DNA from 4 places in the Citricoccus sp. NR2 genome. Region 1 is predicted to be linked to each of the others. Evidence: riboswitches for the same ligand, from Rfam matches in the RefSeq annotation. Region 1 holds a riboswitch; each other region holds the start of a gene.
What was found. A riboswitch is a leader RNA that binds a small molecule or an ion and turns the genes downstream of it on or off. The one in region 1 is predicted to bind thiamine pyrophosphate.
Positions count from the first base shown of each region.

Region 2: linked by a shared signal. The riboswitch ahead of O1A05_RS02460 (MFS transporter) and the one ahead of O1A05_RS04300 (NtaA/DmoA family FMN-dependent monooxygenase) in region 1 are both predicted to bind thiamine pyrophosphate.
Region 3: linked by a shared signal. The riboswitch ahead of O1A05_RS05960 (thiamine ABC transporter substrate-binding protein) and the one ahead of O1A05_RS04300 (NtaA/DmoA family FMN-dependent monooxygenase) in region 1 are both predicted to bind thiamine pyrophosphate.
Region 4: linked by a shared signal. The riboswitch ahead of O1A05_RS01765 (YkoF family thiamine/hydroxymethylpyrimidine-binding protein) and the one ahead of O1A05_RS04300 (NtaA/DmoA family FMN-dependent monooxygenase) in region 1 are both predicted to bind thiamine pyrophosphate.

Region 1 is NZ_CP115154.1:924,061-931,800, forward strand. Features, by position in the region: gene murJ (murein biosynthesis integral membrane protein MurJ) at 1-1,533, opposite strand, end outside; partial or broken gene O1A05_RS04280 (NUDIX domain-containing protein) at 1,956-2,390, opposite strand; gene O1A05_RS04285 (CCA tRNA nucleotidyltransferase) at 2,641-4,140, shown strand; gene O1A05_RS04290 (SDR family oxidoreductase) at 4,613-5,461, opposite strand; gene O1A05_RS04295 (winged helix-turn-helix transcriptional regulator) at 5,575-5,985, shown strand; TPP riboswitch at 6,025-6,132, shown strand; gene O1A05_RS04300 (NtaA/DmoA family FMN-dependent monooxygenase) at 6,125-7,423, shown strand; gene O1A05_RS04305 (DedA family protein) at 7,492-7,740, shown strand, end outside.
Region 2 is NZ_CP115154.1:521,384-529,123, reverse strand. Features, by position in the region: gene O1A05_RS02470 (DUF445 domain-containing protein) at 1-1,016, opposite strand, end outside; gene O1A05_RS02465 (acetate/propionate family kinase) at 1,145-2,299, opposite strand; TPP riboswitch at 2,387-2,479, shown strand; gene O1A05_RS02460 (MFS transporter) at 2,470-3,915, shown strand; gene O1A05_RS02455 (DUF3817 domain-containing protein) at 3,858-4,334, opposite strand; gene O1A05_RS02450 (sigma-70 family RNA polymerase sigma factor) at 4,554-5,114, shown strand; gene O1A05_RS02445 (anti-sigma factor) at 5,111-5,890, shown strand; gene O1A05_RS02440 (universal stress protein) at 5,975-7,000, shown strand; gene pta (phosphate acetyltransferase) at 7,036-7,740, opposite strand, start outside.
Region 3 is NZ_CP115154.1:1,274,066-1,281,805, reverse strand. Features, by position in the region: gene O1A05_RS05985 (complex I subunit 5 family protein) at 1-730, opposite strand, end outside; gene O1A05_RS05980 (NADH-quinone oxidoreductase subunit K) at 727-1,065, opposite strand; gene O1A05_RS05975 (hydrogenase subunit MbhD domain-containing protein) at 1,062-2,051, opposite strand; gene O1A05_RS05970 (cation:proton antiporter) at 2,048-2,326, opposite strand; gene O1A05_RS05965 (hypothetical protein) at 2,323-2,595, opposite strand; TPP riboswitch at 2,716-2,826, shown strand; gene O1A05_RS05960 (thiamine ABC transporter substrate-binding protein) at 2,891-3,991, shown strand; gene O1A05_RS05955 (ABC transporter permease) at 4,087-5,706, shown strand; gene O1A05_RS05950 (ABC transporter ATP-binding protein) at 5,703-6,374, shown strand; gene O1A05_RS05945 (YeeE/YedE family protein) at 6,436-7,506, shown strand; gene O1A05_RS05940 (sulfurtransferase TusA family protein) at 7,548-7,740, shown strand, end outside.
Region 4 is NZ_CP115154.1:373,077-380,816, forward strand. Features, by position in the region: gene O1A05_RS01740 (DUF1648 domain-containing protein) at 1-728, shown strand, start outside; gene O1A05_RS01745 (MGMT family protein) at 777-1,175, shown strand; gene O1A05_RS01750 (energy-coupling factor transporter transmembrane component T family protein) at 1,459-2,241, opposite strand; gene O1A05_RS01755 (ABC transporter ATP-binding protein) at 2,238-3,758, opposite strand; gene O1A05_RS01760 (ECF transporter S component) at 3,755-4,390, opposite strand; gene O1A05_RS01765 (YkoF family thiamine/hydroxymethylpyrimidine-binding protein) at 4,387-5,058, opposite strand; TPP riboswitch at 5,091-5,201, opposite strand; gene dld (D-lactate dehydrogenase) at 5,332-7,044, shown strand; gene O1A05_RS01775 (ATP-binding protein) at 7,140-7,740, shown strand, end outside.

The DNA.
Region 1 (7,740 bases):
GCCGTAGTCACCATAGGTGCGGCGGACCAGCAGGTGGCAGACCAGGAATTGCAGCACGTGCACCACTGTGTAGGTGAGCGCCAGCAAGTATGCCATGGAGGTGTTCGGGATGAACGGGGCGATCCCGTAGGCCAGAGCGATGGTGACGACGGCGGCCGAGACCTGAACGAGCATGGGGATGAACGCGTTCTCGGCGGCGTAGAAGACGCGCAGCAGATAGAAGTGCGCGGAGCGGAAGGGCATCCCCAGGGCGAGCAGGACCAGCAACTGGCCAATGGCGGCCGCGGAGATGGCTGCCGTCTCCGAGGAGCCCGCGAAGATGCGGCCCAGGGGTCCGGCGAGCACGATCATCACGACCATGGCGAACATCATGGGCACCGCGAAGATACGCAGCCCGCGGCCGGTGGTCTCGCGGGCCTCCTCGATGCGCTGGGCGTGCATGGAGCGGGCCAACTGGTTGAACAGCACGGTGGCGATGGAGAGGACGAACACCGAGTGCGGCAACACCGTAATGAGCTGGGTGACATTGAGGGCGTAGAGGCCCGGTACGGCGGCGCTGGCCTCTGCCGATTCACCGACGAGGGAACGGGCCTCGGTGGCGCCGGTGACGAGGCGGGCGCCGATGAGGTTGCCGAGGTTGCCGACGACCATGGTGATCAGGGTGAAGGCGGCGAGGCGCCCGGTGGTACGCAGTCCCATGCCCTTCCAGCCGAACTTCAGCCGCAGCCCGAGCCCGAGTCGTTTGAGGGGCCAGAACAGCACGAGCGCCTGAACCACGATGCCTAGGGTGTGTCCGCCCGCGAGGACCAGGGTGTGCGTCGTCGTCCATTCTGCGAGCTGTTGGGAGTCGTCGATCCCGGTGTAGTGGCCGAACATCAGCAGGTAGACGCCGATGACGATGATGGCGACCGCGTTGTTGGCGACCGGGGCCCACATGTAGGCGCCGAAGCGGCCGTGGGCGTTGAGGACCTGGCCGATGATGGCGTAAAGGCCGTAGAAGAAGATCTGGGGCAGGGTCCAGAGTGCGAACGCGGTGGCCAGGGCAAGTTTCGGCTCGGACCAGTTCAGCGTCAGCGCGGACATGATCGGGTAGGCACATGCGGTGATGGCGAGGGTGAAGGCCGCCATGATGATGATCGCGAGGGTGATCAGCCGGGACGTGTAGTCGGCGCCGCGGTCTGGGGCGCGAGCGGCCTTGATGAGCTGCGGGACCAGCACCACGTTGAATACGCCGCCGGCGAGCAGCATGTAGATGATGTTCGGGATGGTGTTGGCGGATTCGAAGACGTCGGCAACGAGAGCGGTGGAGCCGATGGCGATGGCCAGCAGCGAGGTGCGGATGAAACCAAGCACGCGGGAGACGAGGGTTCCGGCGGCCATGATGGCGGAGGCGCGGGCGGCGGCCTGCGGATTGCGTGAGGCGTCTTCGGGAGGTTCCGGGGAGTCAGTTTCGGGGGCGCCGGTGGTGTCGAGCGGGTCGTGGGCGCCCTGGGTTGCGCCCGCGGCGTCGCCGGTGGGTGGGGTGGTGCTCACGGAGTGCGTCTCCCCAGATGAGGTCCCGGTTTGGGCGGTCCCGGCTTGGGCCGGGGGGCGGGTTCGGCGGCGGGACGTTGCGGGGCGCCGTCACCGTTCGTCGTCGAGGGTCCTTGCGGGGAATCAGACGTGGTGCCCGATTCGGTGGACTCGATGGGCCGGGGTGATTTGCCACGCTGTGCCAAGCGCGCGAGGTCGGCTGGGCTGGGGGCGCGTTTCGGGGCGGGCGCGGCTGCGGGGCTAGCGCTCGTGGTGGAGGAGCTGGTGGCGGAGAGGTCCGAGGGCTTGGGGACGCGGCGCACGGTGCGCAACACGGTGGGGACCGGGCGCTCGCCGGGGGCGATCTGCTGGGCGAGGCCGGTGATCCGTCGGGTCGTGTAGCCGCGGCGCACGGTCAGCCGGGGGGTGTTGAAAAACTCGTGCATCAGCTCGCGGGCGGCCTCCACGATGCGGCGCTCGTTGAGGAAAGTCAGGCGGGAGGCCAGACGGTCTAGCTCCACCCAGGCGACGTCGACCGCTTCTTGGTCGGGGTCGTTCTCGATGGTGAGCTCGCCGCCGGTGGCGCGCAGCAAATAGTGATGGACGGTTTTGTGGACGCGGTGTGAGGGCACGGTGAACCAGTAGTCGATGCTGCCCAGGGTGGTGAGCACGGTGCCGGCGATACCGGTCTCTTCTTCCACTTCGCGTACGGCGGCTTCGTGGTGTTCCTCTTCGCCTTCGGGGTGACCCTTGGGCAGCACCCATTCGAGGCGTCCGCCCCGGTTGTAGCGGGCGATGATGGCGACCTGGTGGCGGCCTTCAACCTCACGGACCACCATGCCGCCGGCGGAGACTTCCTCGACGGTGGGTAGCGCCATGGATCCACCGGATTCCACCGCATTGATGCGGCGTGATGATGCGGAGGTGTAACGCGGGCGGTAACCCGAGTCAGACTCGGTGCCCCGGGAACCGCGATCACGCGCAGAACGGCGGGCCGCTGACGGGGTCAGCGGCCTCACTCGATCGTCGTGTCGGTCCTGGGACATACCTTCCACTCTATCGGGACAGACGCGGATCGCATCTCATCGCACGGTCAGGGGTCTCGGGTATGGCACCCTTTAACACATCATGACTGAACCCCATGCTGACTCCGTCGCGCCCGAACGCGCCCCCTCGGCGAGCCTGCCGACCGGTTTCCCTGATGATGCCGTGCTACCTGACGTTGCCCTAGAACTGGGCGGGCTTTTTGCCGAAGCCGGCTACGAGCTGTCGCTGGTGGGCGGGCCGGTGCGCGATCTTTTCTTGGGTCGGGGCGTGGTGGATTTAGACTTCACCACTAATGCGCTACCGGAGCAGACCCAGACCGTGGTGGCCGAATGGGCCGATGCGGTGTGGGACATCGGGGCCCGGTTTGGGACCATCGGGTTCAAGAAGGGCGAGTGGCAGCTGGAGGTCACCACCTATCGTGCGGAGCAGTACGATCCGGAATCGCGGAAACCCGTGGTGGCTTTCGGTACCGAACTGAACGATGACCTGTTCCGGCGTGACTTCACCGTGAACGCGATGGCGCTGCGGTTGCCCGACCTGGAGCTGGTGGATCCGTTCGGCGGGATGCGCGACCTTGCCGCTGGGATGTTGCGCACGCCAGGGGCGCCGGAGGATTCCTTTTCCGATGACCCGCTGCGGATGATGCGGGCGGCACGCTTCGCTGCCCAGCTCGGATTCGCCGTGAACGACACGGTGGTTCAGGCGATGATCGCGATGGCTCAGCGGATCGACATTATTTCGGCGGAGCGGGTGCGCGAGGAGCTGGTGAAGTTGATCCTGGCGGATCAGCCGCGGGCGGGAATCGACCTGCTGGTGCGCACTGGACTGGCTGATCAGGTGCTACCCGAGGTGCCGGCGCTGCAGTTGGAAACCGACGAGCACCACCGACACAAAGACGTGTACAACCACTCACTGACGGTGCTCGAGCAGGCATTGGACCATGAGGCCGACTATGTGGAGGCCCCGGATTTCGTGTTGCGTTTTGCAGCGTTGATGCATGACGTGGGCAAGCCGGCGACGCGACGCTTCGAGCGTTCGGGCGCGGTGAGTTTCCGGCACCACGACGTCGTGGGAGCCAAGCTCGTGCGGAAGCGAATGCGGGTGCTGAAGTTCGACAACGACACCATCAAGGCGGTGGCCACCCTGGTGGAACTGCACATGCGGTTCTACGGGTATGGCGACGCCGGTTGGTCGGATTCGGCGGTGCGTCGCTACGTGACCGATGCTGGCGACCAGCTGCAGCGGCTACACGCCCTGACCCGCTCTGACGTGACCACCCGGAATCGGCGTAAAGCGGAGCGACTGGCCCATGCTTACGACGACCTGGAACAGCGGATTGCCGAGCTGCTCGAGCGCGAAGAGTTGGATGCGATTCGGCCGGACCTCGACGGCAAGCAGGTCATGGAGCTGCTCGGCATCTCGCCGGGACCCTTGGTCGGGCGAGCATACAAGCACCTGTTGGAGTGGCGGCTCGACGATGGCCCGCATGATGAAGAGACCGCGAAGGCCGAGGTGCTGCGGTGGTGGGCCGAACAGCCCGAGCATCCCAGTGCTTCCAAGTCGGCCGACTCGGATGACTGACCTGTCCCGGCTTGTTGAGGTGGTCTTGTGGCCCGCGGCACTCCATGGTGAGCGAGAATCCGAGCAAATTTCGCTGGATCGTTGAGGTCCGACCATGTCCATCGCACTCACCCGCGATCCTTGCCTCTGGCCACCAGAAATCGACGCGACCTATCGGGAATTCGTTGTGGGCTCGCCCTACTGACGAAGCCCGGGCCAGAAGCGAAGTGGGAGCCGGAATCACGGGCTTGTTGCGACTCAACGAAAAGGACACCGCGGCGATGCGCTGTTTTTCCCAGGTGGCCGCGGGGTACCAGTCGTCCGGGCATGATGCAGCGCCGATGCGAGGGCGGACGGCGGTTCGGGCGGCAACGGCATGCGTTCAAGCATGGCCGAGGAGAAAGAGAAAGGGGCCAGCGCTGCGGTCATCTGTGGATAACCGCAACGCCGGCCCCTCGAGATCAGGGCTTCAGCTGGTCAAAGCCTCAGTTCTTCAGGCCTTTAGCGCCTCGGCGGCAGAGGTCGAGGGCCGACCGATGAGGTCCTGCAGATCCGTGCTCTCGGAGTACAGCGCCCCCTGCTCGATGATCGGGTCCATGCTCGCAAACATGGCAGCGACCTCGGACGGCAGGCCGAAGCCTTCCAGGGTGGCCTGGTACTCGGCGACGGTCTGGTTTTCGTAGGTCACTTCCTTGCCCAGAACGTCGCCCACAGCAGCGGCGATTTCCGGGTAGGTGAGCGCGGGCGCACCGGCCAGCTCGTAGACCTTGCCGGCGTGATTTTCACCGGTGACGACGACGGCAGCCGCCTCGGCATAGTCGCGGCGCGCGGCCCCGGACACCTTCGCCGAGCCGGCGGCGCCGAAGAACTTACCGGTAGCCTCGCCCGAAGCCAGAGCGGAGGCGTAGTTCTCCCAGTACCAGCCGTTGCGCAGCCGCGTGTGGTCGATGCCGCTGTCGGCCAGCAGCTGTTCGGTGGCGGCGTGCTCCGGCGCCAGGCCGAGCTCCGAGGTGTCCAGGTTGAGCAGGCTCGTGTAGGCAATGAAGGAAACGTGAGCAGCCTTCGCAGCGTTGATGATGTTGGTGTGCTGAGCTACGCGCTGACCCACCTCGCTGCCTGACACCAAGACGAGGCGATCCACGCCGGACAGGGCGGCGGTGAGGGCTGCTTCGTCTTCGTAGGAAGCTACGCCAAGAGCAATCCCCTGATCAGAGAGGGGCTGCGCTTTCTCAGCAGAGCGGACGACGGCGACCAGGTCGCTCGCGGCCACACCGCGCTGCAGCAGTGATTCGATGATGAGACCACCCAGGTGGCCGGTGGCTCCGGTGACGGCAATGCGCATGATGTTCCTTCTTTCGGTCGGTGCCTGTTGGCGGCGATGGAATCACTGTAGCGCTTACCTAAAGTAAGTGCAACTGAAAAGTCAGCACTAACCATAAGCGTATACTGGAAGGCATGACGTTCGATCCAGATGCCGAAGCAGAAGCGGAAGACTTCGCGCCCGATGTCTTCTCGAGTGCCTGCACTTCCCGCACCGCCTTGCAGCACCTCACCGGTCGCTGGGGATCGCTGATCATGGTGGCGCTGAAGCTCAGCGGCGAACCCATGCGGTTCGGGGAGATTCGGCGCCGGATCGATGGTGTCAGCGAACGAATGCTCTCTCAGACCCTCGGTCAGTTGGAACGCGACGGGATGGTGGTCCGCACCGTGCACAGCACCATTCCCCCGAACGTGGACTACGGTCTGACGCCGCTGGGCGTGAAAGTTGCGGTGCCGCTGGCGGAGCTCACCGCCGTCGTCGAGGCCGAATTGCCCCAGGTGATCGCCGCGCAGCAGGAGTATGACGCTACTGCCCCGCAGAGGTGACGCGGCGGCGGAGCTGACGTAAAGTCGTCAACACCTATACAACGTGACACGGGGTGCCCCTGGTTCGTAACGAATCGGCGGCTGAGAACAGACCCGTTGAACCTGATCCAGATCATGCTGGCGAAGGGATTGTCGATTAATGACGCATGTCCACACCCGTTCCGAGATCCACCTCAACCTGTTTGCTACCGCATGCGGGCATCATGCGGCGGCCTGGCGTGCTCCCGATTCTGCTGTCGAGCGGATCGGGGCCATCGAGTATTGGGAGCAACTGGCCCAGCTGGCCGAGCGCGGCTGCCTCGACGCGTTCTTTCTGGCCGACGGGCAGGCGCTGGGGCCGGGCAGTGCGCCGGTGCGGTACTTCGATCCGCTGACCACGCTGGCGGCGGTGGCCCGGGCGACGGAGCGGATCGGGCTGGTGGCAACGATCTCCTCCACCTTCTGGACGCCGTTCCCGGCAGCGCGGATGCTCGCTAGCCTCGACCACCTCTCGGGTGGGCGCGCGGGGGTGAATGTGGTGACGTCGATGACGGACGCCGAAGCCCGGAATCACGGGATGGACCGCCTGCCGGGGCGCGAACAGCGGTACGCCCGGGCCGAGGAGTTTATCGTGGCCATGCAGGGATTGTGGGACTCCTGGGAGGACGGCGCGGTGCGGGCGGACCGGGACGGAGCCTACCTGGATGCCGCGCGAATTCACCCGGTGGACCACCGGGGACGCTACTTCGAGGTGGCCGGGCCGCTGACGGTGCCGCGTTCACCGCAGGGGCGGCCGGTGGTGCTGCAGGCCGGGGCCTCGGAGCCGGGGCGCGCGCTGGCGGCACGCTACTCGGAGGGGATCTACGCGGTGGCGTGGGATGCGCAGGCGGGCCGACGGTATCGGGCGGATCTGCGACGTCGTGTGGCCGCGGCAGGCCGGAACCCGGACGACGTCGTCGTGATGCCGGGCCTGGTGACCGAGGTAGCCTCCACCGAACGGGAGGCCAGGGCGCGGCGGGCCGAACTGGATGCGCTGCTGCCGGTGGCGGAATCGTTGCGTCAGCTGTCGTTCTTTGTGGGTCAGGATGCCTCCGACTGGGAGCTGGATGCGCCCGTGCCGGAGCTGCCGCCCGTGGAGGAATTCACGGGGCCGGTGGGCCGCTATGCCACGGTGCTGCGGATGATCGAGACCCGGCAGCCCACGGTGCGCGAGTTGTTGGGGTTGCTGGCGGCCGGGGGTGGGCACGCCACGCTGATAGGCACCCCGGAACAGGTGGCTGAGACGATGCTGAACTGGGTGGATTCCGGGGCGGCGGATGGGTTCAACCTGATGCCGCCCACCCTGCCGGGGTCGCTGGAGGACGTGGTGGAGCAGCTGGTGCCGGAACTGCAGCGCCGGGGTCGGTTCCGGCGCGAATACCGGGAGACCACGTTGCGTGAGCGGTGGAGTCGGGAGTGAGGCGGGCCGAGTGAGGGCAGGCTCGGCTCATTTCGGCACATAGGCCTGTCGCCGGATACCCTGGAGAGGTGAACCCCTTGAATTGGAACATGCCGCTGGTCTGGGTATGGCTGGCGCTGTTCTGCATTGTTTTCGCCCGGGCCGGGGCGACCTACGTGGTGGGCCGGCTGGTGCGCCGCGGTGCCGCGCGGTTTGAGCGCGCCGAGAAGTTGCTCGCTTCGCCGTCGTACCTCACGGCCGAAGCCCGGATTAATCGCTGGGGCGCCCCGGTGGTGGCGGTGAGTTTCCTGACGATCGGGTTCCAGACCCTGGCAAAC
Region 2 (7,740 bases), 400 kb from region 1:
GCGTGGTGCAGGTCCGAGGTTGGGCTGGCCAACTGCTCCAACAGTCCAGCCTTCGCCGTCGCCCAGGCCTGCGAGGCCAGCTCGGCCAGGCGCGGATCGTTAAAGAGAGAGACCTTCAGCTCCTCCACCTTGGCGCGCAGGTCGGCGTCGTCGGTCAGATCCGCGGCGAAACCGTGCAACCAGGTGTCTACGGAGCGGCGTAGCTCATGGTGCTCATCACGCTTCACCGCGCGCAGGTAATTCAGTGCCTCGGTGTGGATACGCTCGCCGAGTTTGCGGTCCACGACGTCGGGAATCCACTGCGGGGACCGGGAACGCACCGCGGAAATGAACAGATCCTGATTGGCCCGCACCCAGTCGGTGGCGCGGTCCAGGGCCAGCTCGAAAGCGGGGCGGTGGTGGCCGGCGTCGATCACATTTTGCAGCAATGCAGACAGGGTGGGCGACCATTCGGGGGCCACCACGTGATCGCGGACCAGGGTGGAGATCACATCCTGGACGACGTCGTCGTCGGTCGCACGCAGCACCCCGGAGGCGGCCTGTGCGGCCTCGGCGCCCACCCGCGTCGAGTTCTCCTCGGTAGACAACCAGCCGCCCACCTTCTCGGCGAGGCGCAGGCTGGAGAGGCGCTCATCCATCACCTCGGATTCCAGGAAATTCTGCTGGAAGAACGATCCTAAAGACTCGCCGAGCTGGTCTTTCTTCCGCGGAATGATGGCGGTGTGCGGGATGGGCAGGCCCATCGGGTGGCGGAACAGAGCGGTGACGGCGAACCAGTCGGCCAGGGCGCCCACCATGCCGCCCTCCGCGCCCGCGCGCACGTACCCCAGCCACGGGTAACGGTCCTCGTAGATGAAGGCGATCACGAAAATCACGGCGAGGACGACGAGGACCGAGGTGGCGACGAGTTTCATCCGCTTCAGGGCGGCGGCGCGCTGCTCATCGGTGACGGCGGCGCCGGAGGCAAGGGCAGGCGCGGGAGAACCCGTGGCGGGCGACGCGGGGGTGAGGGTCATGCGTCCAGGATAGTGGCCGGGCGGGTGTGGGCGCGGGTACGCCCCGGGTCCGGGCGGAGGCTCGGTGATGCAGACATTCCGCCCTATGTTGTGATGCAGGGCACTTTTACCTCACTTTTACCTCACTTTTACCGGCGCAGAGCGAGCTCCACGGTGGCGGCGGCAATGGCTTGCTCCTCATCGGTGGGCGCGACGACGACGGGGATCCGGGACTCTGGCGTGGAAATGGTACGCACCGCATCCGAGCGCTGCGTATTCGCCTCCGCACTGTACTCCACGCCCAGGGCGCCGAGACGATCCAGCACCCGGGCGCGGAACGGTGCGGCGTTCTCCCCAATGCCGGCGGTAAACACGATCGCCTGCGCGCCGTCGACCGCCACATGGTAACCACCGATGTACTTCGCCAGCCGATAAGACGCCACCTGCAACCCGGCCTCGGCCTCCCGGTCGCCGGACTCCGCTGCCTCCAGCACCTGCCGCATATCCGTGTGCCCGGTCATGCCCAGCAGCCCGGATTCCTGGTTCAGCACCCGATCGATCTCCTCCACCGTGTAGCCGTGCGCGCTGCACAGGTGCGCGACGATCGAGGGGTCCAGGTCACCCGATCGGGTGCCCATCACCAGCCCGGCCAGCGGCGTGTATCCCATGGAGGTGTCCACGGAGCGCCCGTCGCGGATCGCCGTCGCCGAGGCACCGTTGCCCAGGTGCAGGATGATCCCGCGGAACTCCTCGCGGGGAATGTTCAGGTGCTCGGCGGTCAGCCCGGTCACCAGGTCGTGGCTGGTGCCGTGGAACCCGTAGCGGCGGATCCCGTAGTCGGTGTACCACGTGGTGGGCACGGCGTACTGCCAGGCCTGCCTCGGCATGGTCTGGTGGAACGAGGTATCGAACACCACCACCTGCGGCAGGTCCGGCCACTGGGCGCTCAGGGCGCGCAGCCCCTGCGCCGCCGGAGGGTTGTGCAGTGGGGCCAACGGGGCCAGCCGGTCGATAGCGCGAATCACTTCGGGCGTCACCAGGGCCGGGGCCGAGAAGCGTTCGCCGCCGTGCACCACCCGGTGGCCCGCGGCGTCGATGCTGCGTCCGTCCAGCACGTCCTCCAGTTCGGCGGCGACGTGCTCGAGGGCCTGGGCGTGGTCGGTGATAGCGGATCCGGGCTGGCCGATGCGTTCGATGAGTCCCTTCCCCACCACCGGTTCTGCCGTATCGACGCCGTCGTCGGTGAGCTCACGCAGCTGGTATTTCAACGACGACGAACCGGAATTGATGACGAGAATCAGCATGGCGCTCCTTGAGGGGGTCGGGCGGACCGGCCGGGCCGGGTGGGTGTCTGGCACCAGTGTAGGGCGGGAAGCGCTGCGCTACACTGGGCCGCGGACACGGGGTGCGCGAAGGGCGCTGAGATCACACCCGTGGAACCTGATCTAGCTCGAACTAGCGAAGGGATGTCCGCATGACTTCCGTTTCTGACCCCGTTTCTGCCCCGGTTTCTGACCCGGGGCTATCGCACCCGGCCCTGCGCGCGGGGGTGGTGGGTAATGGGATCGACAATATCCACGTCTTTCTCCCCGTGACGGCGCTGGCCCCGGCCATGCTGGTGCTCGCCGGCCCCGGGGCCGCAGCCTCCACCGGCGCGCTGATTATGGTGGCCATGCTGCTGGGCCGGCCCCTCGGCGGGATCATTTTCGGTCGGATTTCCGACCGGCTCGGCCGCACCCGCACCACCCGGATCGCCATCGCCGGTACCGCAGCCTGCGCGCTCGCCATCGCGGTGATGCCCACCCACGAGCTACTCGGCCCGGGCACGGTGGCGCTGATTCTGGCGCTGCGGTTTATCGGCGGCATTTTTGTGGCGGGTGAATATTCTGCCGCGATTCCGCTGGCCATGGAGTGGTCGTCGGGGCGGCGTCGCGGACTAATGAGCGGCCTGATTCTGTCGATGGCGCCCTGGGCGCAGGCCACGATTGCGTTTTCGGTGGCGGGGCTGCTCGCGGTGCTCGGCCCGGACCAGTACGCAGCGTGGGGGTGGCGGCTGCTGTTCGGCATCGGTGCCGGACTGTCCATCGGGATGCTGATTTACTACCGCCGTCATGTGGTGGATGCCCCGGTGTTCCACCGCCACGCTCATCAGGTGCGCGCTACGGAGACGGGGAACCAGGGCACGGCGCCGAACACCGGGAGAACCGGGATGCGGGCGCTGCTAATGGGCCGGTGGGCGGGTGCTTTTTGGCAGGTGTTCGTGATGATGACCGGGCTCTGGCTGCTCACCGACACCACGGTGCTGTTGCTCACGGAGCGATTGTCTACCGATTCGGGGCTGAACCCGACGGCGGTGCCCGTGGTGATGGGGCTGGCCTCGGTGGCGCAGGCGATCGTGATGGCGGTGGCCGGGCACCTCTCCACCGGGGTGGGTCGGCGCACCCTGTTCCTGTGCTGGGGCGCGGTGGCAGCCGTGGTCGGGCCGGGACTGTGGTGGCTCACCGTGCACGCTGCATCGTGGGAAATGGCGGCGGCCGGGGCGGCCGTGCTGCAGGTAGTCACCGTGTCGGCGTATGGGCCGGTGGCTGCGTATCTGTCCGAGCGGTTCCCCACTGCGGTGCGCTCCACCGGGTACGGTGCCGGCTACAGTCTCTCGTTGGTGCTGCCGGCGCTGTACCCGTTTTACCTGCCGTGGCTGGAGCCGCTGCTGGGCCGCCACGGATCGGTGATGGCGCTGTTGAGTCTGGGCGGGGTGTTGCTGATGATCGGTGCCGCACTCGGGCCGCGGCTGGGACCGGGCGAGCTGGACGATGATCTCGATGCCGTCGCCTATCGCAGTGCTGGACTGGCTGGACCGGCTGCTCAGCCTTCGCCGCGGATGGCGTCCAGGGGTGAGCCCAGCATCAGCAACACCACGTAGACCACCACCACCGCGGCCAGGGCCACCACACCGCTGAGCACCGGGTGGGTGAGCACGACTCGCATCAATCGGTCATGCCACGTGCGGTCGCGCGGATCCTCGGTGGCGGTGCGCCGCCACGCGCCGTCGAGCAGTCCGCGTCGGGTCAGCCACCGTTCCATGGGCACTGTGGCGTAGGGGACGACGGCGCTGCCGATCGCCAGCACGGATACCTTCGGGCTCCAGCGCAGGTTTTTGGAAACCAGTACCGCGGTGGTCGCATAGGAGAGGAACACGAAACCGTGAATGCCGCCGCCGAGGGTGACCGCGAGGTCCCATCCCAGGCTCGCGCGCAGAATCAGCCCCGCGATCAGCAAGGTCCAGGAGCCCGCCTCGGCGATGGCTAGGGTGCGGAACAGGGTGTGCGGCGTGCGAAACACGGGACTCCTCATCGGTGCGGCGACGGTATAGCGGCGGTGCTGTGACGTCCCGGCAAGTCTACGGTTCCGGGGTTTGCGCGCTCGCATCGATCCCGCCCCTGTTCGCGCAGAGCCAGAACCCGGCTGTACTGGCCCCGACTCATCCGGACTCATCCGGTTTTGCTTCGGCTCCGAACCCCTGATGACAGTACCGGTGGTGCACTGCACTAGGGTGAGAGGATGAGCGACCCCGTGAACGAGCGACTCCGGGAGCTGTTGGCGCAGTGCGCCGACGGCAACCAGGACGCGTTCCGGGCGCTCTACGATCATCTGGCCCCGGTGGTGTTCGGTGTGGCGCTGCGGGTGCTGCGCGATCGCAGCCTGGCGGAGGAAACTGCGCAGGAGGTGCTGCTCGCGGTGTGGCGTACCGCCGACCGGTTCGATCCGGCGCGCGGCTCCGTGCTGGGCTGGGCGTCGACGATGAGCCACCGGCGTTCCGTCGACGTCGTGCGTTCCGTGCAGGCGCAGCGGCGTAGGGATCACGCCGAGGGGGTCCGCAGTGCGGTGCCGGTGGTCGCGGAGGTGGAGGAGATGGTGGTGATGGGCGACGACGCCGCCGCGGTGCGCCGCTGTCTCGAGGGGCTGAGCGCGCCCGAACGCGAGGCCGTGCAGCTGGCCTACTACCAGGGGCACAGCTACCGCGAGGTGGCTCAGGAATCCGGCACGCCGGAGGGCACCGTGAAGTCCCGCATCCGCACCGCACTGAAACGCTTGGCAACCTGTTTGGGGGTGAAACGATGATCGGCCGCGATGACCAGCACGACCAGCACGACCAGCATGACCAGTACGACGAGCGCGACGAGCGCGAGCGTGCTGCCGCATTGCTGGGCGCCTGGGCGGTGGACGCCGTCGACCCCGAGGAGCGCGCCCTGGTGGAACGGGTGCTTGCCCGGGACTCGGAGTTGCGGGCCGAGGCGGACGAGCTTCAGCGGGTCACCGATCGGCTCGCCGGATCCTTGGCCGTGGAGCCGCCCGCATCCCTGCGCGAGTCGGTCCTCGGCGCGATATCCTCCGCAGAACAGTCCCACGTCGAGCCCGCAGATCAGTCCGCACCTCAGTCCCGCCGCTGGGGCTGGGCGCTGGCCGCCGCGGCCGCGGTCTGCCTGGCCATCGGCGGCTGGTGGGGGATCACCGCGCTCAATCAGGATTCCATCACCGAACAGGATCAGTACACCGCCCTCGAGCAGGTGCTCCAGGACCCGGACGCCCAGCACTTCACCGCCGAGCTCCCCGAGCAGGGCACCCTCGAGATTGCGCTCGGCTCGGACGGCGCCGGGGTGCTCACCGGGCAGGCCGTGCCCAGCCCCGGAGAGGCCCGCGCTTATCAGTTGTGGACCATCGACGGCGACGACGCCCCGGCCTCGCACGGTCTGGTGGAGATTCACGACGGGCGCGTGCTCATGCCGCTGGACGGCGTGCCGGCCGGTGCGGTCGTGGCGCTGACGGTGGAGCCCGCAGGCGGTTCGGAGCAGCCCACCACCGATCCGATCCTCGCCGTCGAGACGCAGTCCAGCTAAGCCCCAACAACACCCTGATCAGCCCAGCCCCGGCGAGCCCTGACCACCCCTGGCCGAAACCGCCCCGGTGAGTAGACTGGTGACATGGGACACATTGTGGTGGGAATTGACGGATCCGAGAACAGTCTGCACGCCTTCGACCATGCCCTGACCCTGGCCCGGGGCCGCAACGCCGCCCTGCAAGCGGTCGCCGCCTATACGGAGCCCGGCTATGGGTACACCCCCGCGGCCGCCTCTGCCTCCCGGGCCGGAGACGCCCGTACCCTGGCCCGGGCCGCCCTCGATGAGACGGTCGCCTCGGCCGGGCTCAGCGAGGACGAAGAACGCCGGGTCACCACCACCGTGGTGGAGGGCGATGCTGCCAAGGCTCTGATCGAAGCCTCCGCCACCGCCGATCTCACCGTGGTGGGTCAGCGCGGTCGCGGCCGGATTTCGGGCCGGTTCATGGGAAGCGTGTCCTCCTCGGTGGCCGCCCACGGGCAGTGCCCCACCCTGGTGATCCCGGGACACACTGGACCCCACGACGACGCAGAGCCCAGTTCGGCGGCAGACCTGCTCAGCGAAGATCTGAAAGCCGCACTCGATGCAGCCGCGGCCGAGCGCGGAGACGGACTGGCCCGCGGCGCCCACGCCTCCGCGGATGCCGGCGACGACGTCGAGAAGATGATGGACTTCTCCGGCAGCGTGGCCGTCGGGATTGACTTGCAGGCCGAACCGATCACCCTGGCCCTGGTGGCCGCGGAGTACGCCGCGCAGCTGGGTCACACCCTCACGCTGGTGGCCGCACACCGGTTCTCCGCCACCGCCTGGGGTCCGGTCTCGCCGATCTACGGGGCGCAGGTGCCGCAGATGCGCCGCGATTTCGCGGATCGGCTGGAACTCATTGCGGGCAAAGTCGCCGAGAAAACCTCGGTTCCGGTGCGTTGGCGGTTTTTCGACGCCGCCCCCGCCACCGCCCTGGGGGCGGCTTCGGCCACCGCACCGCTCGTCGTGGTGGGCACCCGTGGCCGCGGCGGATTCGCCGGACTGCTGCTGGGTTCCGTGAGTCAGTCGCTGCTCAACCGCACCGATGCGCCGGTGCTGGTGGTCCCGCACACCCGAGAAGGCTGAACCTGCCCAGCCCAGCCCAGCTAGTTCACCCTTGTTCAGCCCTGTGCCTGAAGGGCGGTGATCGCGACCGTGTTCACGATGTCGTCCACCGTGCAGCCGCGGGAGAGGTCGTTGACGGGCTTGTTCAACCCCTGCAACACCGGGCCCACCGCCACCGCACCCGATGACTGCTGCACCGCCTTATAGGTGTTGTTGCCGGTGTTGAGGTCCGGGAAGATAAACACCGTGGCCTGCCCGGCCACCTCGGACCCCGGCATCTTCGACGCTGCCACCGAAGCAGACACGGCGGCGTCGTACTGCAGCGGCCCGTCCACCTTCAGCTCCGGGTGCTGGGTGCGCACCAGCTCGGTGGCCTCGCGCACCTTGTCCACCGCCTCGCCCGATCCGGAGGCGCCCGTTGAGTACGACAGCATCGCCACCCGCGGGTCGACGCCGAACTGGGCGGCCGTCAGTGACGACGCATACGCAATATCCGCCAGTTGTTCCGCATTCGGATCCGGGTTCACCGCGCAGTCGCCGTACACCAGCGCCCGGTCCGGCAACAGCATGAAGAAGACGGAGGAGACGATCGATACCCCGGGGCGGGTCTTGACGAACTCCAGCGCCGGGCGGATCGTGTTCGCCGTCGTGTGGGCCGCCCCCGACACCATGCCGTCGGCGTCGCCCAGCTGCACCATCATGGTGCCGAAATACGCACCCTCGACCATCACCTCGCGTGCCCGATCCAGATCCACCCCGCG
Region 3 (7,740 bases), 350 kb from region 1:
ACATCAACGGGCTGACCGCGGCCGGAGCACCGGCGTGGGCCGGAGGGAGCCAGGCGTGCATCGGCACCACCGCGGCTTTGAGCCCCATTCCGACCACCGCCAACACCAGGGCCAGCCGGGCGGTCGGCGCATCGAGACGCTGCCCGGCCAGGGTCATGTCCAGAGTGCCGGTCTGGGCGTAGATCACCGCGATCGCCACCAGCAGCAGCATGGAACCGATCACCGCGACCACCAGATAGCGCAGCGCAGCACGCAGCGCGCCCCCGCTGCCGAGGGCCACCAGCCCGACGGCGGCGAGGCTAAGCACCTCTAGGGCGACGTAGGCGTTGAACAGATCCTGGGCGAGGAACACCGCGTTCAGCCCGGACCAGCACAGCAGCGACAGCGGCCAGAATCCGTTGCGGTCCCCGGTGGTCCGCTCGTCGGTGCTGGCCACCAGCAGCGTAGCCAGGCCGACGACGCCGGCGAGCGCGATGAACGCCACTGCCATGCCGTCGGCGCGCAGGACGATGCCCAACGGCGGCGCCCAGCCAGCCATCTGATGCTCCAGCGGACCCGACGAGGCCACGGTGACCGCGAGCGCGAGCGAGATCAGGGCGCTCAGCGCGGCAGTGATGACGCCAGGCAGCACCTGGCGGTGACGTGACAGGCATAGGCACACCACAGCGCCGAGCACCGGCAGCAGCACCACCGCCGGCAACAGTGCGGAAGCACCTGGGATATCAGTCATCGGCTCTCCTGCTCTCCGGTATCCGCAGCGCCCTCAGTGTCCTCAGTCTCCTCGGCATCGTCGAGGTCGGTCAGTTCCTCCTCGTGCACTGCTCGCAGCAGCACGAGACCCACTCCAGTGAACGCCACGGTGATCACGATCCCGGTCAGGGCCAGCGCCTGGGGTACCGGGTCCGGGGCCTCGCTGCGCACGGCGAGCCCGACCAGGATCATCAGAGTGCCTCCGCCGGTGATGTTCAGTGCGATCAGCCGAGACAGCGGCTCCTCCACGGTGAGCAGACGGATCAAGGCGATCCCCGTCAGCAGAGCTCCCAGCCACAACGTCAGCTCACTCATGATCGGCTTCCTCGGGCCGAGGCCAGGAATACCACGGCGAGGCTAGCGCCGATGCTCACAGCCAGCAGCGTCTCGAGCACCACGGTGACCACACCGGCCCCCTCACCGCGCAGCATCAGCCACGACTCGCCGAGCACCAGCCCGCCCACGCCCACGGCCACGAAGCCGAGCACTCCGACCACCAGCAGCGCCGTCAGTCCGGTTCCGGGGGCGATGGCGCGGAAACGCGAAGCGTGCAGCAGGATCAGCACGGCTGCACCAGCGGCGCCGGCTTGGAACGCGCCGCCGGGCTGGGAGGAGCCGGCGAACAGCACCCAGGCCGCCAGCAACAGCGCCACCGGGGCGACCAGGCGCACGAAGAGCCGCAGCAGTGGTGCGTCGTCGTCAGGTTCAAGGACTCCAGCATCACCACTGTCCGAGGTGACGGGCTGAGGGTTCGAGGCGGTCCCGGACGAGCGGACGAAGGCCAGTGCCACCACCACGGCGACCAACAGCACCACCATCTCCATCAGGGTGTCGAAGGAGCGGAGATTCAGCAGCACCCCGGTGATGCCGTGCTCCACCCCGGTGGCCGGCAGCGCTCGCTCCACCTCGGCACCGAGCCCCGGCTCCGCGGCAGGCGATGTTGTCTCAGACACCGGCACAATGCGCGCCAGCGCAACCCCGAGCCCGGTTCCCAGGCCTGTCCCGAGTGTCAGGCCGAGCAGACCCCGCCCGCTTACCCAGCGTCGCCCAGGGGTCTCGGGCAGCAGGGTGGCCACCCAGCCGAAGAGTGCCCCCGTCACTCCTGTGCCGATTACCGCCTCCGCCAGGGCCACATCGGGGACCCCGATCATCGCCCAGTAGCCGCTCAGCAGCACGCCGAAGACCAGAAACAGCACCACGGCGGTCATCCGTCGCGGAGCGTAGAGGGCGAGCACGGCCGCGACGAGCACGACGGCGGCCAGCACCACGTGCACGGCGTTCACGTCACTGGGCGGAATCACGCGTCGTCGTCCCGTGAGAGCAGAGTGGCTGCCGTGGCGGCGGTTGCCAACGCGAGCAGCCAGACAAGCAAGACCTTCAGCACCGCCGCCACCGTATCCATTTGGACCATCACGGCCAGGGCCGCGAACCCCAACCCCAGGGAGTCGGCCTTGGTGAGCGCGTGCAGGCGGGATCTCAGGTCGGGGAAGCGGAGCAGACCCACGGTTCCTGCAGTGAAAAACACGGCCGCGCCCAGAGCAGCCAGCACGGTCACCGCATCGGCAAGCACACTCATGAAGCGGACCGTCTCTGCGTTTCGGCGGCCAGGCGCACCACAACGATCACGGCGGCTAGGGCTACCAGGCCCAGAGCGATGTCGCGCAGCGCCGGCTGGTCTGTCAGCACCGATCCGATCAGCATGATCCCTGCCCCGGTCGTGCCGGCGAAGAGCACACCTGTGAGGCGATCGCGCCCGGTGGGTCCGCGGACCACACGCACCAGACTGATCAGCACGTTGACCGTGAGCAGAATGAGGAGCCCGGTGAGGGTCATCTCGACAATCATGGCTCTCCTGTGAAGACGCATGTGGCCACGGCACCTGGTGGTTTTCGCAGTTCCATCGATTTTCCAGCCTACGTGAGATCGCCGATGCCTGACCACGCGTCGAGGGCGCTATGCTGGATGGACATTCGACAGGGGAGCACCCACGCTGGTGCTGAGAGTGCGCGACGCAAGCGCAGACCCTCGAACCTGCTTCCGGTTAGCACCGGCGAAGGAAGTCGAGAATTCTCTCCCCGCACGGATTCTGCCGCACGCGGTGGGCTCCGTGCGGCCCCTCCACTTCACCGACGGAGGATCCATGCTCAACCCAACCCGTTCGCGCCGCACGCGCACCACCCTCACCCTCTCCGGCCTTGCCGTCGTCAGTACTCTGGCGCTGGCCGGATGCTCGCTGACCGGAGGATCTGGTGACTCCAACGGCTCCGATGAGGCTGGGGGATCCGGCGGCACCGTGACCATCATGACCCACGACTCGTTCGCGATCTCCGAAGAGCAGATCGCCGAGTTCGAAGAGCAGACCGGCTACGAGCTAGTCACTACCGCGCCCGGGGACTCCGGCGCCCTGGTGAACCAGCTGATCCTGCAGAAGGACTCCCCCACCGTGGACGGGGTGTACGGCATCGAGGACTACTCCACCGCCCCGTTAGTGGACGAGGGGGTCATGGCTGAATACTCCTCCGAGGCGCTGCCCGATTCCGCACAGGAGCTGCTGGCCGACGGCGACGCGGCTGGCTACTTCACCCCGATCGATCAGGGCCAGGTGTGCATCAACGTGGACGACGCCTGGTTCGAGGACGATGCCCGCAACACCAACGAGCTGGCCGCCCCCACCTCGCTGGAGCAGTTGCGTGATCCGGAGTACGCCGAGTTGCTCACCGTGATCGACCCGAACACCTCCTCCCCCGGGCTCGCATTCCTTGCGGCCACCGCCACCGCCTACCCCGACGGCGAATGGGAGAACTACTGGAGTGACCTGCTCGACGGCGGTGCGACCGTGGCCTCCGGCTGGTCGGACGCCTACTACGTGGAGTTCTCCGGATCCAGCGGCGAGGGCCCCTCCCCGCTGGTGCTGAGCTACTCGTCGTCGCCCGCTTATGAGCCCACCACCAGCATCATCGAGGACTCCTGCTCCCCGCAGGTCGAATACGCCGGGGTCGTCGAGGGCGCGCAGAATCCGGAAGGCGCCCAGGCGTTCATCGACTTCCTGCTCGCCGAGGACTTCCAGGCCTCGCTGCCGGAGGCGATGTACATGTACCCGGTGGACGACAGTATTGAACTTCCCACCGAGTGGACCGAGAACGCCCAGCTCGCCGAGGACCCGATCCGGCCGGACACCGCCGAGGTGGCCGAGCAGCGCGCTGACTGGCTGTCCACCTGGACCGAGCTCTACGAGTCCTGACCCTGCACCGCATCGGCCGGCCCCTCGCATGGACGCTGGCGGGAACACTCCCGCTGGCGTTCCTTGCCGTGTTCTTCGTATGGCCCGTCGGAGCCATGCTGACCCGCGGGTTCCTCGGCGAGCACGGGGTCGACCTCACCGGGTTCGCCGAAGTGCTGGGCAGTGCGCGCAGCTGGCGGATCATCGGGCACACCCTGTTCATGGCGGTTGCTGGCACGGCGGGGGCGGTGCTGCTGGGCATCCCCGGCGCCTACATCCTCTACCGGTGCCGGTTCCCCGGTCAGTCGGTGCTGCGCGGAATCTCCACCATCCCGTTCGTACTGCCCACCGTGGTGGTGGGGGTGGCCTTCCGTGCCCTGTTCGGCCCCGGCGGGCCGCTGCAGTTCCTGGGTCTGGACCAGACGACAGCGGCGGTCGTTCTCGCGATGGTGTTCTTCAACTTCTCGGTGGTGGTGCGCCAGGTGGGCGCGCTGTGGCAGGTGCTGGATCCGCGCACCGTGGATGCCGCGCGCACCCTGGGCGCCTCCCCGCTGCGCGCGTTCACCACCGTCACCCTGCCCGCGCTCGGACCCGCCATCGCCTCCTCCGCGGGGTTGGTGTTCCTGTTCTGTTCCACCGCCTACGGCATCGTCCGCTCGCTGGGCGCGCCGGGTGTGGGCACCGTGGAAACCGAGATCCACCGGCAGACCCACGTGTTCCTGGATCTGCGCACCGCCGCGGTGTTCTCGGTGCTGCAGTTCGTGTTCGTGCTCGCCTCGGTGGGGCTCACCCAAGTAGTACTGAAGCGCACCACCACCGGGCTGCGGCTGCAACAGTCCCACACCCACCGGCCCACCCGCGCCGACGTCGTGCCCCTGGGCCTCACCCTGGCCACCGTGGTGCTGCTGGTCGCCGGGCCCCTGGTGTCCCTGGTGGTGCGCTCGTTCCGTACTGCTGGCGAGTGGAGCGTGACTAATTACCTGCTGCTGGCCACCAGCTCCGGGACCGGGTACGCCGGCGGTGCCACGGTGCTCGAGGCACTGGAGCATTCCGTGCGGATCGCCGTCGACGCCACGTTGATCACCCTGGTGATGGCGGTGCCGCTGGCGTTTCTGCTCACCCGCCCGGTGCGCACCGTGTGGGGGCGGCGGCTGCAGCGCGGCATGGATGCGCTGATCATGCTGCCGATCGGGGTGTCCGCGGTGACCATCGGCTTCGGCTTCGTGGTCTCCGTGCAGCTGGCCGCCCCGCAGCTGGCCTACTCCGGCGCCCTGGTGCCGCTGGCCCAGTCGGTGGTGGCGCTGCCGATGGTGGTGCGCACCCTGGTGCCCGTGTTAGGTGCGATCAGTCCCCGGCTGCGCGAGGCCGCGGCCACCCTGGGCGCCTCCCCGCTGCGGGTGCTCGCTACCGTAGACGGGCCGTTCCTGCTGCGCGGTCTCGGCCTGGCCACCGGTTTCGCCTTCGCCATCTCGCTGGGCGAGTTCGGCGCCACCAGCTTCCTGGCCTCCCCCGAGCGCCAAACCCTGCCGGTGCTGATCGTCCAATTGCTCGGCCGCCCCGGCGCGGACAACTACGGGATGGCGATGGCCGGCTCCGTGCTGCTGGCGGTGATCACCGCCGCCGTGCTGCTGATCTGCGAGCGCTTGCGCCCACGCGCCCTGCGCGACCGCGCCCCCGAACAGACGCTGGGCTCCAGCCTCGCCACGCCCTCAACCCAGAAAGTCGGTGCCCTGTGAGTGCCCCCGCCGTGGAATGTCAGCAGGTGTCCATCACCTACCCCGATGGCTTCACCGCGGTACAGGACATTGACCTGGCCGTGGCCCCCGGGGAGATCGTCGCCCTGCTCGGGCCCTCCGGCTCCGGCAAGTCCACCCTGTTGCGCGGGCTGGCCGGCCTGGAGCGTATCACCTCCGGGCGGGTGTTGATGGACGACGTCGTCGTGGACGGCCCGGGCGTAATCCCGCGTCCCGTGCATCAGCGAGGCTGCGGCATGGTGTTCCAGGATGGCCAGTTGTTCCCGCACCGCACCGTGGGCCGAAATATCTCGTACGGGCTGGAAGCGTCCGGGATGCCGAAGCCGCAGCGCCGGGAGCGCGTGGCCGAGATGCTGGAGCTGGTCAGCTTGGAGGGGTTCGAGAATCGCCCGGTCACCACCCTGTCGGGCGGGCAGGGCCAGCGGGTTGCCCTGGCACGGTCCTTGGCGCCGCGGCCGAAGCTGCTGCTGCTCGACGAGCCGCTCTCCGCCTTGGATCGCGACCTGCGCGAACGCCTGGCCGTGGACATCCGTCAGATCCTGACGTCGACCTCCATCGCCGCGGTCTTCGTCACCCACGACCACGACGAGGCTGCCACCGTCGCCGACCGCATCGTCACCATCGACGCCGGTCGGATCATCACGGCCTAGAGATGACACTTTTTGACGCTCCGGTTGTCACTCCCGTAGGGCACTCCACCACCATGGAGGGATGATTCTCACCGGCCTTGTCCTGGGCACCGTGCTCGGCTTCGTCTTCCAACGGGGTCGCTTCTGCGTTACGGGCGCCTTCCGCGATCTCTTCACCCTCAAGTCCACCCGATGGTTCACCGCGTTCATGATCGTGGTGGCCGTGCAATCCATCGGAGTCTTCGTGCTCGATGCGTTCGGGGTCATCTCCCTGGAGGCCAGCACCTTCCCGTGGCTGGGCACCATCATCGGCGGATTCATCTTCGGATTCGCCATCGTGCTCGCAGGCGGATGCGCCACCGGTACCTATTACCGTGCCGGTGAGGGCCTGGTGGGATCCTGGCTGGCGCTGATCTTCTACATGATCGGCGCCACCGTGTTCCGCGTCGGACCGCTGTCCGGCACCACCGACGGCATCCGATCGATCGAGACGCAGAACGGCTCGTTCCAGGAGGCGCTGGGCGTGAGCCCCTGGATCTTCGTCGCCATCCTTGTCGCGGTGGTCGCGGTGGCCGCCGCACGCCAGCTACAGCGGGAGGGTCAGCGTCCTCGGGTCACCCTGCCCGCGTCGAAGACGGGGCTGGCCCACCTGCTCACCGAGAAGCGCTGGCACCCCTTCGCCACCGCGCTCGTCATCGGCGCCCTGGCCACCCTCGCCTGGCCGCTGTCCTGGGCCACCGGTCGCGAGTCCGGCCTGGGCATCACCGGACCCACCGTGAACAGCATGCAGTACCTGGCCACCGGCGACGCTGAGCTCGTCGACTGGGGCGTGATGCTGGTGCTCGGCCTGCTCGTCGGCTCCTTCATCGCTGCCAAAGCGTCCAATGAATTCAAGATCCGCGTCCCTGACGCCCAGACCACGGTGCGCTCGATCATCGGCGGCATCCTCATGGGGTGGGGCGCAGCCTGGGCCGGTGGCTGCACCATCGGCAACGCCATGGTCAACACCGCGACCTTCAGCTTCCAGGGCTGGACCGCTCTGCTCTTCATGGTGCTGGGCACCGGCGCCGCAGCGAAGATCTTCATCATGCGCCACCAGGGTTCCGGTAGCCGTCCCGCGCCGGCTCCCACCCCCGTGGGCGCGAATCGCTGACCCACCAACACCACCGAACCTCAACCGAAAGAGAGACTCTCATGGCACAGCACATCCTCGAGACCGACGGCCAGGTCTGCCCCTTCCCCCTGGTGGAAGCCAAGCAGGCCATGGAGCACCTGCCGGCGGGTGACGAGCTCGTCATCAACTTCGACTGCACCCAGGCCACCGACTCGCTGCCCGAGTGGGCCGCCGAGAACGGCTACCCCGTGACGGAATTCGTCAAGCGCGGCG
Region 4 (7,740 bases), 550 kb from region 1:
CACAGCAGGGCCGCACCCGACTGTGGGTTCCCTATCTGCTCGCCCTCCTCATCCTCGGCGCCGCCTACACCTGGGGCGCGGTCATCTACGACCAGCTTCCCGAGATGCTGCCCACCGGCTGGGGCCCCGACGGTGAGGTCCGCGGCTGGACCGAGAAGAGCTTCGGCTCCGTGTTCACCCCCGTGATCATCGGCTCCGGAATGTTCATCCTTATCGCTTCGCTCGGTGCCATGGTTCCGGCCATGAGTCCCGGTTCACCTGATCTCACTGCCTGGGGGCGAACTCGCCTGGAGGCCGCACATCGAAGCACCATCGAGTATTTAGGGTGGGTGACCGCGCTAATTACCCTCCTGCTGGGCTGGCTCAATATGGAGACGTGGCGCATGGGCGACGGACCGGGGTCGCCGTCGATGTGGATGGTTCTCGTCATCCTCGTAGCGATCTTCATTATCGGAGGGCCGGTGTATCGTTCCCATCAACGCTGGGCGGATCGCATCGCGGAACGGCTGGGCTTGCGCCCCACCCCGGAGGAGGCCGCCGAGGACGCACTCTGGTTGCCGATGGGGCTCCACAACGACCCTGAGAATCCGGCGATGATGGTGCCGAAGCGCGAGGGTTACGGGATCGGCACCACCGTGAACGTGGGTTCGCGCAAGGGCAGAGTGGCGATCGTCGTCTTCGCCGTCGTCGTGCTGGCGCCGTTACTGCTGATCGCTCTGTCGCTCTGAGACACCTCGGCAGCCAACGATGAACGCGGTGAAAGAGGAGGTGTTGCGATGACGCCGACGCAGCCAGAGCCGACGCACACAGAGGACCCGGCAGCACGGGCCGCCGAGTACGAAGCGGCGGTCTTGGACCTCGTGACCCAGATCCCGGAAGGCCGGGCGATGACGTACGGGCTGATCGCCGAGATCGTCGCCGAGACCCTGCACCGGGGCGGGCCGCGTCAGGTCGGACGTGTCCTGTCCCACGGTCCCACCGTGAACTCCGCCGACGTTCGGGTTCCATGGTGGCGTGTCGTCAACGCCGCCGGCGCCCCGCCGACACGACTGAGAGAGACAGCCCTGGAACTTCTACGCACCGAAGGGTGCCCGTTGACTCCCGATGGACAGCGCGTGAGACTGCGCCAGGCAGTGTGGTTCCCCGAACAGGCCGCCCCTGACGATTCGGCCTGAGCCCCGTCGCCTCGTCGCGCGGAGTCGAGAGGAGTATGGCACCGTCGCCGAGCGCCCGGACTCCAATTGATACTGTGAGAAGTCTAAGCTGGCCAGCCAGGTCACCGACAGCAGTGCAAGAAGGACGACGAGTCATGTTGCCACGTGAAGAATCTGTTGAGGAATGGCTCCGCGCCGAAGTGGTGGCTTCGTATGATGAGATGCGTTCGGAGCCCTCGAGAGGCATCAGTTCCGAAAACATGCGCGCGCACCTCGCACAGCTCCACGACGGGCACGGGCACTCTCACCAGGGCCAGCAGTAGGCGACGGCCGCGAGGCTAACCATCAGTCCGGCGACGACGTCACGAGTGCGCAGCACCACCGGACGGTAGACGGTACGCGGTTTCAAACCGAATCCGCGCGATTCCAGTGAGGTGGCGATCCTTTCCGAGCGTCGCAGCGCGACGATCAGCACCGTGAACGCCAGCCGCCCGGCCTCCCGCACGCGCAGTTTCGGTGCACGTCCGTCGCCCAGCTGAGGCGCAGCACCGGCGCGCATCAGTTGGGCGGCCCTGATGGTCTGCCATTCCCGCGGCAGGTCCAACAACAGCTGGTACCCGGCGAGCACGGCGAAGGTGATCGAGGCGGGCAACTTCAGGTTCTGGTTCAGCGAGCGCATCAGCTCCACCGGTGCAGTACTGCACAGGAACAGGATCGAGGCGACCCCAATGGCCAGGGTGCGTCCCGCCAGGGCGATCCCGATCGCCACCCCGTTGTCCCGGGTGAACACGTTCACCAGGAACAGTCCGAGCGCGAACGCGATGAACGGGATGTGAGCCAACGCGAGCCAGCGCCACGGCACCTTGCCCAGCGTCAACGCGACTGCCACCAGTCCCAGCCACAGCGCGGCCGGCCGCCACGGATCCCACACCAGCAACAGCGCCAGCGAGACGACGAACAGGGTCACCAGTTTCACCGACGGGTTCCACCGGGTCAGCACCCCCGGCTCCACCAGGGTCGAGGGGTGTACGATGCGCAGCCGCTGCCGCTCCCGCCGCTTTTCCTGGGTCCGCTCCCGTTGCGTCATCGTCGCTCCCCTGCATCCACTGTGTCGGCGTCGGCGCCACAAACCGCCAGGTCGCGTCCGGGCAGCCGCACCACTCGGGTCGCCCAGGCGCGGGTGAGTTCGTCGTCGTGTGTCACCACGACCACGGCGCCGCCATCCGCCGCATACCGGGCCAGCTCCGACATCACCGCGGTGGTGCTCGCCCGGTCCAGCCCGAAGGTCGGCTCGTCCGCCAGTAGCACGGTGGGGTCTTCACGACGACGAGCCGCGAGCAGTCCGAGCGCCACCGAGAGTCGGCGCTGCTCCCCGCCGGAAAGCCGGAACGGGTTCAGCGCACCCACGTGGCCGAGCCCGAATCGATCCGCCAACTCCGTGCCCAGCGGATCCTCGCCGAGTTCATCATTCACCGTGTGGGCCAGGAACTGGTGCTCCGGGTTCTGGAACACCATCACCGGTGCCGTCCCGGTGAGCTCGCCGGCATTGCCCGATCGACCAGAGCGACCGCGCAGCCGCACCAGTCCGGCGAGCGCGGTGAGCAGGGTGGTCTTGCCGGAGCCGTTGTCCCCGCGCACCACGATCCGCTCCCCCGCTCGCACGGTGAGGTCGAGCCCGTCGAGGACCGGCGGAGTCTCAGGGTCCGGGGAAACGGTGAGCCCAGCGGCGCGCAGCAGCGCCGGGGACGCCTCGGGTGTAGGGTCCTCGGCGAGCTCAGCAAACTCAGCGAACGCTTCGGCCTTCACCCCGGGCACCCAGACGCCGCTGTTCTCCAAGCGTTGGGCGTGCTCGGACAAGACGGCGTCGGTGGGGCCATCGGCCAGGATCCGCCCGGCCTCCAGCACCACGGTGCGCGCAGGCAGTCCGGGACCTCCGGCGGAGACCGAGAGCTCATCGAGCCGGTGCTCCACCAGGATCAGGGCGCCGTCGTCACCGGTCAGCTGGGTCAACAGCTCCATCACCGCGGAGACGCCAGCGCCGTCGAGCATCGACGTGGGCTCATCGGCCAGCACCAGCCGCGGCCGGGCCGCGAGCGCGGCGACCGTGGCAATCCGCTGCACCCAGCCGCCCGAGAGGATGCGGGTGCGGTGGGAGCGCAGATGAGCCGCCCTCACGTCGCCGAGCAGCTCGGTGATCCGCCCCGGAATCTCGGCCGGATCCACCCCGTGGTTCTCCAGGGTCAGGGCGATCTCATCCTCCACCAGAGGTAGGCAGATGCTGGCGTGCGGGTCCTGGGGCACCGTGCCGATGGTCCGCGTCAGCTGTGCCACGGTGGAGCCGAGCACGGGTTCCCCGTTCACCAGGCACTCCCCGGTGAGCTCCAGGGGAACCGAGTGCGGCACCACCCCACGGATCGCGTCCAACAGGGTCGATTTCCCCGCGCCCGATGCGCCCAGCAGCAGCACCTGTTCGCCCGGCGCCACCTTGAAGTCGATGTCGTCGAGCAGCACCCGGTCGCTGCGCGGGTCCACCGCTGTGAAGCCGCGCAGCTCAACCAGAGAGCCCATCGGCTCCACCGAGTTCACCGGTTCCAGCGAGGTCATCGCGCCCGGCCGATCGCGTAGTTGTCCACCACCCCGGTGGCCTTCACCGCGCGAACTAGCACCCAGGCGAGGAGCCCACCCAGGATGATCCCGGACAGGCTGTGAATGCCCAGGCGGATCCCGAAAATTTCCTGGCCCCACCAACCGAAGCGCAACGTGGAGAACCAGAACACGAAGAACGCGCCGCAGAACCCGCTCACGGCGTAGCGGCTGATCCCGAAGCGCCTGTAGCGGCCCAGGGCGAAGGGCAGCTCGGAGCCCAGACCCTGCAACAGTGCGGACACCAGCAGCACCGGACCGACCGGGGAACCAAGAAAAACGAACTCAACGGTTGCGGCCAGAATCTCCGCCAGCACTCCCGACCCGGCTTTCCGGGTGATCGCCACCGCTAGCGGCGCCACCAACAACCAGCCGCCCTGCAGCACGTGCTGGGCCAGGTCACCGGCCGGGCCCATCAGGACCGCCAAACCGTTCCAGGCCTGAACCAGCGCCCAGTAAATGAAGCCGAAGACCACGCCCAGCACCACCAGCATCACCAGGTCCTTGAGCTGCCAGCGCCAGGGACTGTCATAGGGGTTCTTCACGACGACGCCGGAACCGGCCGAGAGGTACCGCTGCTGTGTCTGACTCATCGCGCACCTGCCTCAGCTTGAGCCGGTTCAGCGGCGGCGCTGGGCGAGTCCAGCGAGATGCTCACGTGGCTGACCACATGCGGCACCTGCTCACCCACCCGCCCCCAGGCGTTGACCACCAGCGCCAGCACCTCGGCCAGGTCCCCGCGCAGCACGGTGGCGTAGTGTTCGCTCACGACGTCGATGCCGCTGGATTTTGCCGCGTCGATCGCAGCCATGATGGGCTCCATGTGCGGCAGACCGTCGTCGGCCAGCGGGTACAACGACCAGGCTGCGACGGCGGGTAGTCCGGTGAGTTCCAGGTCGACGTGCGTCTCCGCCGGCACCTCCCCGGGCACCAGCTCACAAGCGGCCTCCCCCGGGCAGCCCCGAGAGAGCAGCAGGTGGCTGGTGAGATGCGCCCGGTTTGAGGCACGGGAGGCGGCAGCGATCAGGGTGGTGGCGTACTCGGCGAGCTGCTGGCCGGCCTCTCCGGAGCGCACTCCCACATAGGTGGAGACCTCACCGGTCTCGATCACCAGGTTCTGGAGGATTCCCCGCTGCTGCGCCGTCGTCGTGGTTTCCTCGAGGGCAGCGAGGATCACGTCGACGAAGGCGTCGGTGTGGGGGTGGATGCTGATGCGCATCCCGATCCCGATCTGCTCGGGGGTGAGGGTCTGGCCAGTCACGGTGGCCGCCTTTCCGACCACCGGAACTCTTCACAGAGCTATCGGACCACTCCCTACGCCAGTACGAACTGGATCAGGTGGATTCGGGTCTGCGGCATCTCCGCACTCTCAGCACCAGTATCGGTGCACCCCGGGGTCTACGATCCTCCACCCTAGTGCCTGCACGACGCGGTTGACCAGCCCCGATGCTAGAGACACCGGGAATCGTCATCGACATCGCGGAGTCGACGGGGCACAATCGGTGAGACGGACACCCCGCGACCAAGGAGCACCATGCGCCAGACCCACCCCGAACCGGCTACCACCGCCGTGGACGCCTTCACCCGGATCCTGGGCACCTCCCACGTGCTCACCTCGACGCGGGCCACCGCCCCGTATGTGAAGGGAAACCGTTTCGGGTCAGGGCAGGTGCTCGCCGTGCTGCGTCCGGGCAACCTGGTCGAGATCTGGCGGGCACTGCAGGTCTGCGTTGACCATGACTTGATTGTGATCCCCCAGGCGGCGAACACCGGGCTGACCGGCGGGTCCGGCCCCGGCGCTCAAGACTATGACCGGGAGATCGTGATCATCTCCACCCTGCGCATCCCGCAGATCCACCTCATTAACGACGCGCGCGAGGCGGTCAGCCTGGCCGGGGCGACCCTGTTCGAGCTGGAGCAGAAACTGGCACCTCTAAGCCGCGAACCGCACTCGGTGATCGGGTCTACCTCTATCGGCGCCTCGGTGATCGGCGGCATCGCCAACAACTCCGGCGGCAGCCAGGTGCGCAAAGGACCGGCGTTCACGGAGCACGCCGTCTTCGCGCGGGTAAACGAGCAGGGCGAGCTCGAACTCACCAACCACTTAGGCATCGATCTTGGCGAGGACCCGGAGCAGATTCTGGACGCGCTACAGCAGGGACGCTGGAACCCCGACGATGTGACCGCCCCTCCGGAGGACACCCGGGCTACCGACTACGCGGAGCATGTGCGGCAGATCGTGCCGAGCCCGGCACGGTTCAACGCCGACCCGACCTTCCTCCATGAGGCATCCGGCAGTGCGGGCAAAATCATGACCTTCGCCGTGCGCACCCGCACCTTCCCGCAGGACGAGCGCACCACCACCTACTACATCGGCACCGACAGCCCCGCCGAGCTCGAGCGACTGCGGCGAACGATCCTCAGCTCGGAGGATCAGCTGCCGATTTCCGGAGAGTACATGGGCCGTGAGGCGTTCGATCTGGCGGCGAAGTACGGCAAAGACACGTTCATGGGCCTGAAGTACGCCGGCAGCCAGCAGGTGCGTCGGCTGTTCGCGCTGAAAAGCTGGGCCAACGGTGTCTTCGCGAAGGTCCCCTTCTTCGGGCCGACGGTCGCCGACACCATCGCTCAGAAAACCTTCGCCCTACTGCCGCAGCAGCTGCCGAAGCGCATGCTCGAGTACCGTGACCGGTTCGAGCATCACCTGGTGATGGTGGTCAGCGGTCAGGACGAGGAGGCCATGACTCGCCTGTTGACCGAATTCTTCGACGACGCCGAGAACCACGGCGGCTACTTCACCTGCACGAGCGACGAGGCACAGAGCGCGATGCTGCTGCGCTTCGGTGCGGCCAGCGCCATGACGCGCTACTTCAACCTGCACCGCAAGGAATCCTCCGAGATGATCACCTTCGACGTCGCTCTGCGCCGTGATGACGACGACTGGCTGGAGGTACTGCCCGAGGAGATCGCCGATCAGCTGTCGGTGAGTTCCTACTATGGGCACTTCTTCTGCCATGTGTTGCATCAGGATCATGTGGCAAAGAAGGGCGTGGACCCGGTGGCACTGAAGAAGAGGATGATGGCGCTACTGGAAGAACGCGGCGCTGCGATTCCGGCCGAGCACAACTACGGTCGGCTCTACGAACTGCCGGACGATCTGGAAGCGCACTTCCGGGAACTGGATCCGACCAACATGTTCAATCCGGGCATCGGCGGCACGTCCCCGCACCGCGACTGGAGCCGGTGAAATCGGCAACGAACCCTGGTGAAATTGACGACGAGAGCCGGGGAAATCGGCAACGAACCCCGGTGAAATCGGCAACGAGGCGGTATAGTTAAGACATGACAACGCCCTTGATCCACCGCAACGTCACCGCTTTAGCCGAAGAAACTCTGGCTGACACCCCCATCACCGTCATCAGCGGAGCACGACAAGTCGGCAAGAGCACCCTCATGCATGAGCTGTTGCGTGACCGCCGCTCACGCATCGTGAACCTAGACGATGTCACCGATCGCCAGGCTGCCACCGAAGATCCGGATGGATTCGCTCGACAGTTCCCCGAAGGCATTCTGGCCATAGACGAGATTCAACGCGTCCCGGACCTGCTCATCGCGATCAAAGCGGCCGTCGATCTTGATCGTCGACCCGGTCGCTTCATCGTCACCAGCTCGGCGGATCTGCTCACGATGAAAGGCTCACAGGAATCACTGGCGGGCCGCGCCGAGACGATCCCCCTGGAGGGGTTCAGTCAGGATGAACTCGCTCAGCACCCAGCGGATTTCGCTTCCTATATCTGGTCCCTGCCTCAAGGGACCGCGCCGGCCGATCAACCTGGATACTCACGACGGGACTATCTCTCCTTGGCCATCTCCTCCGGCTACCCGGAGGCACACGCACGCTCCGAACGGGCGAAGGAACGTTGGCTCTCCAGTTACCTCGAGC